2 regions of the Streptomyces sp. CG4 genome follow, and region 2 is predicted to be linked to the other one. Evidence: riboswitches for the same ligand, from Rfam matches in the RefSeq annotation. Region 2 holds a riboswitch; the other holds the start of a gene.
The links. A riboswitch is a leader RNA that binds a small molecule or an ion and turns the genes downstream of it on or off. The one in region 2 is predicted to bind magnesium.

Region 1 (4,903 bases), 7.1 Mb from region 2:
TGGCGACCATGGAGGGCGCCAACGAGTCCGCGCGACGCGCCGTCAACGCACTCCTGGACGCGGACGATTCGGCCGCCGAGCGGTGTCACATCTGGGAGTTGTTCCGGCCGCCGGAGATGGAGCCCCTGAAGCGGGTCGACGAGATGCGCTATCGACTGGGGCTGCCCAACACCTTCGACCTGGGGTGAAGGGCCGCAGCCGCTCGCGACAGCAGTTCTCAAAGGATCCTGAAGTGGCCGGTTATGGGCCTGCGCCGGCCTGGGCAGCCATAGGGTGCCGGACCGTGACAGCTCCTTCGGTTGGGGCGCCGGTGTGGTGCGATCGGCAGTTCGTGCTGCTCGTCTGCGCCCGCGTCATTTCCGTGCTGGGCAACGGCTTCGCGCGGGTGGCGCTCGCTTTCGCGGTGCTCGCGCTGCCGGGCGCCGGCGCGGGGCGGTTGTCGCTGGTGCTGGCCTGCCAGGCGTTGCCACAGCTGGTGTTCGTCCTGGCGGGCGGGGTGATCGCGGACCGGATGTCGCGTTCGGGACTGATGGTCCTGGCCGATGTGCTGGGTGCCGGGGCGTATGCGGGTCTGGCCGCCATGGTGCTGACCGGTCATGCACCGCTGGCGGCGATGTGTCCGCTGGCGGTGGTGGCCGGAACCGCGACAGCCCTGTTCTCTCCGGCGATGGACGGCCTCGTACCGCTGATCGTGCCCGCGGGCCGCCTGCAACAGGCCAACGGGTTGCTGCGGGTGGGCACCAACAGCTCCCTGCTGCTGGGCCTGGCGCTGTCCGGAGTGACCGTGGCGCTGGTAGGCGCCGGCTGGGCGCTCGCACTCAACGCGGCGTCCTTCGTCGTCAGCGCGGCGCTGACTGCCCGACTGCAGGTGGCCGCGCGGCCGCGCAAGAGCGCATCGGGCTGGGCCGACCTGCGAGAAGGGTGGCAGGAGTTCGCTTCCCGGCAATGGCTGTGGGTGGTGGTCGCCCAGTACGCGGTCGTAGTCGCCGCGCTCAACGCCAACGTCGGGGTGCTGGGCCCCCTGACGGCCGAGCAGCACCTCGGCGGGGCGCGAGCGTGGTCGGTCATCGTGGCAGCACAGGCTGTGGGCACCATCGCCGGCGCGGGACTCGCCGCCCGTGTGCGAGTGAACCGCCCCGTTCTGGTAGCCGTGCTGTGCACCTTTCCGGCCGCCGTGCCGATCGCTCTGCTCGGCGCCGAAGCCCCCGTATGGCTGACCGCCACAGCCATGTTCGTCGCCGGCATCGCAAGCGACGTCTTCGGCGTGTTGTGGGCCACCACCATCCAGCGGGAGATCCCGGAGCAGTTCCTGTCCCGTGTCAGCTCCTACGACTGGTTCGGCTCCCTGGCCTTCGCCCCCCTCGGACTGCTGATCGCGGGACCCGTCGCCGCCGCCGTGGGCACCAGCCAGGCCCTGGTCGGCTGCGCCGCCCTGGTTGTCCTGGCCACTACGGCGGCCCTGCTCTCGCCGCAGGTACGCACCCTGCGCACCACTCCCGAGGCGCCTTCCGCCGAGGCGGTCTCGTCGGAGGATGCGGAGCATCAGATGGGCGAGGAAGCAGCAGGCTGAGCCGTTGAACCAGAGGGGGCAGACTTGAACAGACTTCGGCGAGGAGCGTTGAACAGCGACAGACGGGCGGTCACGCACCGTTGTGCCAGTGGGCCTCGAGGCGGCGGTGGCCGTCCGGACCGGTGACGGTGCGCCAGTGGGCATGCGGCCGGCCGGGGGCGAGGGCGGCCGCACGCAGTGGCGCCGGGGTGTGTGGGGCGGCCGCGTGCAGCGCGGGGTGGTCGAGCGGGCTGTCGGCCAGCCGGCCGATGACGTGGGTGAAGAAGGCGAGCAGGGCGCCGACGGGCCGGACGGGCCAGGCGTGCCTGACGCCGTGGCGGGTGAGTGCGGACATGGACGTCACCTCCGTGGACGGACGCGTGCGCGCTCGGCGCGGCAACAGGGCTGTTGAGAAAGGGGGCAGGACTAACGCTGGGACTGTCGGGCGGCCTCGGTGATCCGGTGAATCGCTGCGGGTGGCAGTCCCGTGAAGCGGGCGAGCCAGTCGGCGTCACGGCCCTGTTGGGCCAGCACATGGGCAAGGTGGACCCAGGGGTCGTACACCGCCCCGGAGGCGAGGGCCTCGGGGGTCGGGTCCTCGATGAGATAGGGGCGTTCGGTTCCGTCGGCCAGGACCAGGCACAGCACGCCGAGCGTGGAGCGGTTCATGAGAAGCCTCCCGTTTCCCGGGAAGGGCGCACACGGGTGCGCAAGGACTGGGGCGGGGCGGGATCCCCGAGGTGGGATCCGAGGCTGCCGTAGCCGTTCACGGCAGTGGTTCGCGGAACTCCAGGCGGTTGCCGACCGGATCCTGGGTGTAGAAGCGGCGGTGGGTCGGCAGGCTGGTGGTCCACACAACCGGTGCGCCATGGGCTTGGAGGCGGGCGGCGAGTTGGTCGAGACCGGTCACCCGCACCGCCGGATGGGCCCTGCGGGGCGGACGGAACCCGTCCTCGATGCCGACGTGGATCTCCAGCCGGCCACCGTCGGCGGCGGCGAACCAGCATCCGCCGAGCCGGGCCGCCGCAGCGGGCTGCGGAATCTCGGTCATCCCCAGTGCGGTGAGATAGAAACCGCGCAGGGTGTCCTCGGAGCCGGCCGGGGCGGCCAGCTGTACGTAGTCGAGTGCGGCGAGCATCACGAACACACCTTTGCTTCGGCTGCTTCGAAAAGGGGCGGAAGTCGTTGGTCCGCGGGCCGGGGCCCTGGGAAGTCACCGACGCGGGCGTCGGCCAGGACTGCGGCGGGCGGCATGGGCGTCATCGATTCAGTCGTGGTCATGCGGAGCCTCCCCTCCCCCGGCGGGGAATGAATCGGACGCACGCGGGACACTCCATGGGCACACCTGGGCAGCCGGGCAGCCCGAGGCGGCGCGGGGTGCACGGGTGCCAGGTCAGTAGGGACGCCGGTGGATGAGTGTCGTTACCGCGTGCCGAGGACGGGCGAGGTCGATCGGATGCGGGGCCGACTATGGCCCGGACTACTGCAACTGCAGTCCATGTGATTCTCGCCTCCCTCCGGCCGTGGCGCCGTGCGCCGTACGACTCGGCAAAGAGCGGACCGGTCCGGTCGACCGGTTCACCCCAACTCGTCAGAGCTTTGGCACTGCACGGCGTAATCCCCTTGCGAGGGAAGCCACTTGGGGTCACCCCTTGGGCCGGGGAGACCTGTCCTGACCCTGGGCGTCTCTCGACGTCGTGGGGTCAGTGGCCTGTGTCCGCGCAGACGCCTCACCGAACGAGGTGCCCTCTTCAAACCTCCAGAAGCATAACCACCTTGTTGCGTGGTTGCGCAAGTTCTTGGCGCACTGCTAACACCGGTCGAAGGGTCCCTTGGTTGCAACGCCAGGGTTGAGATCGCGAGGATTGTGCGGATCATCACTCGCTCACTTGCGCGAGTGTGCAACTATCTGGGTCGATTCCTCGTCTCACTGGTAGCAGTCGGGGCGACGCCGATCGGAATTGTCTGTTTTGCCCTGTGTCGAGATGAGCGAGAGCGAGCTTATGCGCCATCAGCAGGAAGGCATCACCGGCGCCATGGGCGCGCAGGGGCGGCACGGCCCTGTGGCGCAGGGGCGAGTGGTCGTACAGGGCAGGGCAGGGGAACGTACGCCGTCCGTCGGTGCCCCCCGTGCACGACGCTCGCCGCGCCGAGGGGACGGCGGATCAGCCGTGCGCCGGCCCGGGGCCGGTGTCACCGTGGCGGTGCTGCTGGGGCCGTTGGTGGTGGGGGCCGGGGTGGATGCCCTGGTCGGTCAGGGGCCCGGCTGGGGTGTGGTGGTCGGAGCGACGACGGGCGCGGTGCTCGCGTCCCTGGTGGCGGTTCGTCGCCGCAGCCTGGGGTGGGTGGCGCCGCTGCCGGTTCTGGCCGTGGCCGCTGTCACGGCGGGAGCCATGCTGACCTCCCGCGGTCCGCTGGCCACACGGCTGGTGCGCTGGGCCGTGGCCGTGTTCCCGGCGATGGCCGCCGCGGAGTGCGCGGTGGCCATCGTGGCACTGACGGTGGTCGTGCTCCGGTTCGGGGTGACGCGGAGGAGCCGTGGCTGACAACACGCGACACCGCCCACGCACGGCCGCCGACCGACGTGGACGACGGGCTCCCTGGCAGCTCGCGCTGCGCGTGGCGGCGTGGGGGACTTCGGGGGCCCTGCTGCTCGGCTGTGGTGCGACCTGGTACGTGTACCGGTCCCTGACGGACGGGCTCACCACCTCCGACGCGCTCGACGCGGTGCGCGGCAAGGCGCCCCGGCACCTGGACAACTCGGTCAACCTGCTGCTCATCGGCCTGGACTCACGCAAGGACATGAATGGCAACGACCTGCCGCGGCAGTTCGTGCAGACCGAGCTGCACGCCGGGTCGAGCGACATCGGCTACTACAACACCAACACCCTGATCCTCATGCACATCCCCGCCGACGGCGGCAAGGTGCAGGCGTTCTCCATCCCGCGTGACGACTATGTGCAGACCCTGAACGGAGACGGCTCGGTGCAGGGCCACTACAAGATCAAGGAGGCGTACGCCAACGCGTATACCACCGCCCACGACAAGTACGCCGCACAGGGCGTCAAGGGCGCGGACCTGGAGGCCAAGAGCCGTGAGGCCGGCCGGGAGGCGACGCTGGCCACGGTGCAGCAGTTCACCGGTGTGCCCATCGACCACTTCGCCGAGGTCAACCTCCTCGGCTTCTACGACATCGCCAAGGTGCTGCAGCCCGTCACGGTCTGCCTCAAACACCCGGTCAGGGACCGCTATTCGGGCGCGGACTTCCCTGCCGGCGTCCAGCAGCTGAACGCCCGGCAGGCGCTGGCCTTCGTACGCCAGCGGCACGGGCTGGACGAAGGAGACCTGGACCGC
Region 2 (4,903 bases):
CCCCGCGCGGCCAGCACCGGCGGCTTGGGAATCTCGACCAGGCCCAGGGCATCGACGTAGAAGGCTCTCAGGCGGTCCTCGCTGGCGGTCGGGGCGGCGAGCTGGACGTGGTCGAGAGCGACGAGCATGGCGGACCGGCCTTTCGGTAAGGGCGAGAGAGCTTGGCGTATGTGTTGATGTGTTTCTTTCGGGCCGTCCTGGGGGCGCCGGGCCGGCACCCCCAGGACCTCGTTCTGGTGACCGGCTGGTGGTCAGTTGCTCAGCGCGACCTGGACGATCTTGATGACGACCAGGATCATCGCGATGAGCAGGTAGGTCCGCAGGGCGCCCATGCCGATCTTGCGGGCGGTGGACATCGTCGGCCGGGTCAGGGTCTGCAGCGGCGGCATCCGCCAGTCGTCCTTGCCGGTCCGGTCGATCGGGTCCTCCTTGGTGCCCGTACGGCGGCGCGTGAAGGCGTAGCCCGCAGCCAGCACCCCAATGACGCCGCAGGCGGCCATGATGTCGAGGATCGCCCCCGAGGAGATGTCCGGGAACAGGACCGAGGCGGTCAGGATGATGGAGAGGGTGACCAGGACCCCGACCACGGCAGAGGTGAACGCGTTGGTCTTCGGTCCGTTCACCCACGGGCCGAGCACGGCCTTGTCGTTGCAGAGCAGCAGCAGGAAGACCGACGCCGACGGCAGCAGGACCCCGGCCAGGGTCTGGACGCCCTCGGTCAGCAGGCCCAGCGGCGAGCCCGGGATCAGGACGATGGCGGCAGCGGCGGCGACCAGTCCGGCGTAGACGGCGTAGAAGCCCTTCGCGCCGCCCACCCCGCGGTGCAGCGAGTGCTTCATGCCCAGCACGTCACCGATGGCGTAGGCGGTGGACAGCGAGACCGCGAACGCGCCGATGATCGAGGCGTCCAGCAGCGCGATCGCGAACAGCACGCCCGCGAGCTTGCCCGCCTTCGCCTCCAGCCCGTGAGCGACACCGGCGGTGTCGGTGAACTGCCCGAACCCGTGCGTGCCGGCGAACGCGGCGGCGGTGAAGCCCATCATGGCCGCGGCCCCGATGACCACGATCACGATGCCGATCCACAGGTCGATCTTCTCGTACTTCATGAAGCGCGGGGTGATCCGCTTGTCGATGACGTACGACTGCTGGAAGAACAGCTGCCAGGGGGCGACCGTGGTGCCGACGATGCCGATGATCAGCAGCATGACGGTGGAGAGCTGGCCGGTGCCGCCGGGCATGTTCGGTACGACGAAGTCGCGTGCCATCTGCGAGGCGTGCGGGTGGACCATGAAGTAGATCGGCACCAGCAGCAGCGAGGCGGTGCAGAGCGTCATCGCGACCCGCTCGAACCGCTGGAACGATCCGGTGAACGCCGACGCGATGATGATCCCGGCTGCCAGGACCACGGCGGCCACCTTGGGCAGCCCGAGATATCCGGCGGCCAGGGTGATGCCGATGAACTCGGTCACCAGAGTGAGCGCGTTGAGCAGGAACAGGTCGATCACGCTGAACGCGCCCCAGAACTTGCCGAACCGCTCCAGGATCAGGCGGGCGTGGCCGACGCCGGTGACGGCGCCGAGGCGCAGCACCATCTCCTGGTTGACGTACAGCACGGGAACCAGGAGCAGCAGCGTCCACAGCAGGTGGGTGCCGTAGTTCTGGCCGGCCTGGCCGTAAGTGGCGAACGCGCCGGCGTCGTTGTCGCCGACCATCACGATCAGGCCGGGGCCGACTATCGCCAGCAGTGTCTTGAGTTTGGCGGACAGGCCGGTGCGGGGTGCGGTGTCGTCGAGCTTGATGGTGCCGAGGGCGCCACGGATGTCGCCGACGTGCGCGTCGTCGAGGACCGCGGCGCGCGGGGCCTCGGACACAGTGGTCGCGGTGGTCATGTCATACCTCCCGATTCCCCCCAGAGGGGGAGGTAGGGGGGCACGCGAAAGCCGTCCCCCCTGCGCGAGCGCGCAGGACGGCGGCCCGTCACGGCACAGGGCCGTACGGGGCGCAGGACGCGGCTGGGAATCCGCGCAGGGGAGAGGGTTACCGCGTGCCGGAAGAGTGCGAGGACAAGCGGATCAGGGGCCGACTATGGCCCGGACTACTGCTACTGCAGTCCATGTCTCTCGCCTCCTTCCGGCCGGGGACGCGACCTGTGCGCGTCAGCAACGACTCGGCAAGGAGCAACCCGGCCCGTGCGGCCGGCTCACCCCAACTCGTCAGAGCTTTGGCACTCCACGGCGTAATCCCCTTGCGAGGGAAGCCACTTGGGGTCACCCCTTAGTTCGGGGAGACCTGTCCTGACCCTGGGCGTCTCTCGACGTCGTGGGGTCAGTGGCCTGTGTCCGTGAAGACGCCTCACCGAACGAGGTGCCCCTTTTCAAACCTCCACGAGTGTAGCCCCGTACTTGCACATGAACGCAAGTTCTTGGCGGAGTCTTGACCGGGGCCGACTGTGCCTGTAGTGGCGATCACAGCCCTCGCGGACCACGCGTCGACACGGGGTGGGTGATCGATACGGTGAGCCGGCTGTGGGCTGACCTACGCCAACTCCCGGACGCTTTCACGAAAGGCACGACGCATGCCCGAGAACGGCACTGCCGCCGAGGTGGTCTCCGTTCCGGTGGGCCGGGGGGTGGGTGGCCGGCCTCGACGCCTTCTCCCGCCTGGAGGTCGTCTACCACTTCGACCGGGTCCCGGTGGAGAAGATCGAGACCGGGGCCCGCCACCCCCGTGACAACACCGACTGGCCCCAGGCCGGCATCTTCGCCCGGCGCGGGAAGAACTGCCCCAACCGGCTCGGCGTCTCCCGCTGCCGCCTGATCAAGGTCGACGACCTCGATCTGCACGTCCAGGGCCTCGACGCAGTGGACGGCTCCCCGTCCTCGACTCAAGCCCTACATGAGCGAGTTCGGCCCCCAGGGCCCGCTCACCGAGCCGGAATGGGCCACCGCTCTCATGCGCGGGTACTGCTGACCGGCCGGTTCCCCGCCGATGGGCTGGAGGAATTCGAGACGGTTGCCGACGGGATCCTGGCTGTGGAAACGGCGGTGGCCGGGGAGGGTGGTGTCGTCCCAGATCACGAGGGCGCCGAAGGCTTCGAGGCGGGCGGCGAGCGATTCGATGGCCTCGACACGAAGGCCGGGGTGCGCCTTCGCGGACGCCCGGTACGGGGTCTCGATGCCCAGGTGGAGCCGGACCCGCTGGTCGTCGTCGCTGAACCAGCAGCCTCCGCGGGCGGCGAGGCTGGCCGGCCTCGGGACTTCGACGAGGCCGAGCGCGTCGACGTAGTAGGCGCGCAGCAACTCCTCGCTGCCCTGCGGGGCGGCCAGCTGGATGTGGTCGATTGCGGTGATCATGCCGGACCTCCGGTCGGTGATATCGCTGATCTCGGTGATGTCAGTGGCGGGTGTGCCAGGTCGCTTCGAGGTGCCGGACGCCGTCCGGGCTGGTGGCCAAGTGCCAGTGGGCGTGCGGCCGTTGCCTTCCGGCGTCGGCCGCCGTCCGGCGGGCTGTCGGTGCGTCGAGCGCGTGGAGCACGGGTTGCTCCAGGGGGCTGTCGGCGACGCGACGGACGATGCCGACGAGGAGGGCGCGCATCGACTGCCAGGTGCCATGCGGGCGGGTGTCGTGGTGTCGCAACGGATGGTGAACGAAAACGGACATGAGTGGTTGCCTCCGGTGGGGGTGTGCTCGGGGCGTGCTCTGGCGGCCGGGCGCGCAGGGGTGGGCCGGGTGTGCCGGACAGGGCGTGGGTGGTGTGCGGGGTCCGCGTGTCAGGGACGGGTGGCGAGGTTGGTGAGGCGCAGTGCGGCGGCCGGCGGAAGGCCGGTGAACTCGGCGAGCCAGGCAGGGCGGTGGCCCTGTAGGGCGAGGATGTGAGCCAGGTGGACGCGTGGCTCGTAGGTCCCGCATCGGCTCCCGGCGCAGGCGAGGAGGTCGAGCAGGTACGTGCGCTCGACGCCGTCGTCCAGGGTCAGGCGGACGCCTGGGCAGGTGTGACCGGGCGGGTGGGGCGCGGGGGTGAGGTGGTCGGGGAGGCGCATGGCGGTGTCCTCCTTCGCGGGAGAGAGGCGGTCGCCACGCCACCCGCCAGGGCGGCTGTTGCGCCGGTCATGCCGGTGACAGTCGGCGCGGCACGCCGCAGCGGCGGATGGGCCACTGGCGGATCGGCATGGCGGTGATCGGGCTCGACGGCGGGATCATCGTCGTGATGAGGCTGTGTGCTCGCAACTGGTGTGACCCCGAGCGCCATTGACGTCTGATGGACTCCCGGGTGCGGGAGACGGTCTTCTACGGTGACCCCGACAACCGTCCGTCAGGCAGCACTACGGCTTCGGTCAGGGACGCGAGAGAGAGTCCGGACGCGGGGCCGGACTATGACCGGGACTGCAACTGCTGTCCATGTCCGCCCCCTTCCGATCCGGGCGCGGGACGAGACCCGCGCGGTTCACCGGACAGTCGCCCGGGCGGCGCCGCGGCATGCCACTGCGGCACGAGCCGCCTCCAGGCCGGCTCCGCCATACTTGCACATCGACGCAACAAGAGGCAACGCCACCCTCGGCCGTACAGACGGCGCCGGTGAGTGGTTCTGTTCACGAGATCTCGGCATCACCTGAGCCAGGCATGGGCTGATCCTTGGGGAGGAACAGAACGGCCCGTAGCGGCGGCGGTCAGCCGGTGAGCGGGCGTCCGAACATCCCGATCATTGAGGGTGACGCGGTGCGCGGCATGACCGCCGACGGCGCCGGAGCCACCGGGCCACGGATCCGGCGGTCAGCAGCGCGGCGGTGGTGACCGCTCACCGGTTGCCGAGCCAGGCGGCGAGCACGCCCGAGGCCACGCTGACGATCAGCGCGGGCCCCGCGCAGCAGACGATGGCTGCGCCGACGGCGGCCGCGAGCAGGGC

Region 1: it holds a riboswitch for magnesium, as region 2 does, so the genes downstream of both, AB5L52_RS39280 (VOC family protein) here and AB5L52_RS06625 (NRAMP family divalent metal transporter) in region 2, are expected to answer to the same signal.

Annotation. Positions count from the first base shown of each region.
Region 1 covers NZ_CP163525.1:8,517,939-8,522,841, forward strand. The annotation lists gene AB5L52_RS39260 (FAD-dependent oxidoreductase) at 1-188, shown strand, start outside; gene AB5L52_RS39265 (MFS transporter) at 284-1,570, shown strand; gene AB5L52_RS39270 (hypothetical protein) at 1,641-1,904, opposite strand; gene AB5L52_RS39275 (hypothetical protein) at 1,976-2,218, opposite strand; gene AB5L52_RS39280 (VOC family protein) at 2,316-2,687, opposite strand; M-box (ykoK) riboswitch at 3,125-3,298, opposite strand; gene AB5L52_RS39285 (hypothetical protein) at 3,721-4,095, shown strand; gene AB5L52_RS39290 (LCP family protein) at 4,088-4,903, shown strand, end outside.
Region 2 covers NZ_CP163525.1:1,435,279-1,440,181, reverse strand. The annotation lists gene AB5L52_RS06630 (VOC family protein) at 1-128, opposite strand, end outside; gene AB5L52_RS06625 (NRAMP family divalent metal transporter) at 252-1,889, opposite strand; M-box (ykoK) riboswitch at 2,198-2,371, opposite strand; partial or broken gene AB5L52_RS06620 (TrmO family methyltransferase) at 2,634-2,816, shown strand; gene AB5L52_RS06615 (glyoxalase) at 2,892-3,353, opposite strand; gene AB5L52_RS06610 (hypothetical protein) at 3,394-3,660, opposite strand; gene AB5L52_RS06605 (hypothetical protein) at 3,771-4,040, opposite strand; gene AB5L52_RS06600 (hypothetical protein) at 4,796-4,903, opposite strand, start outside.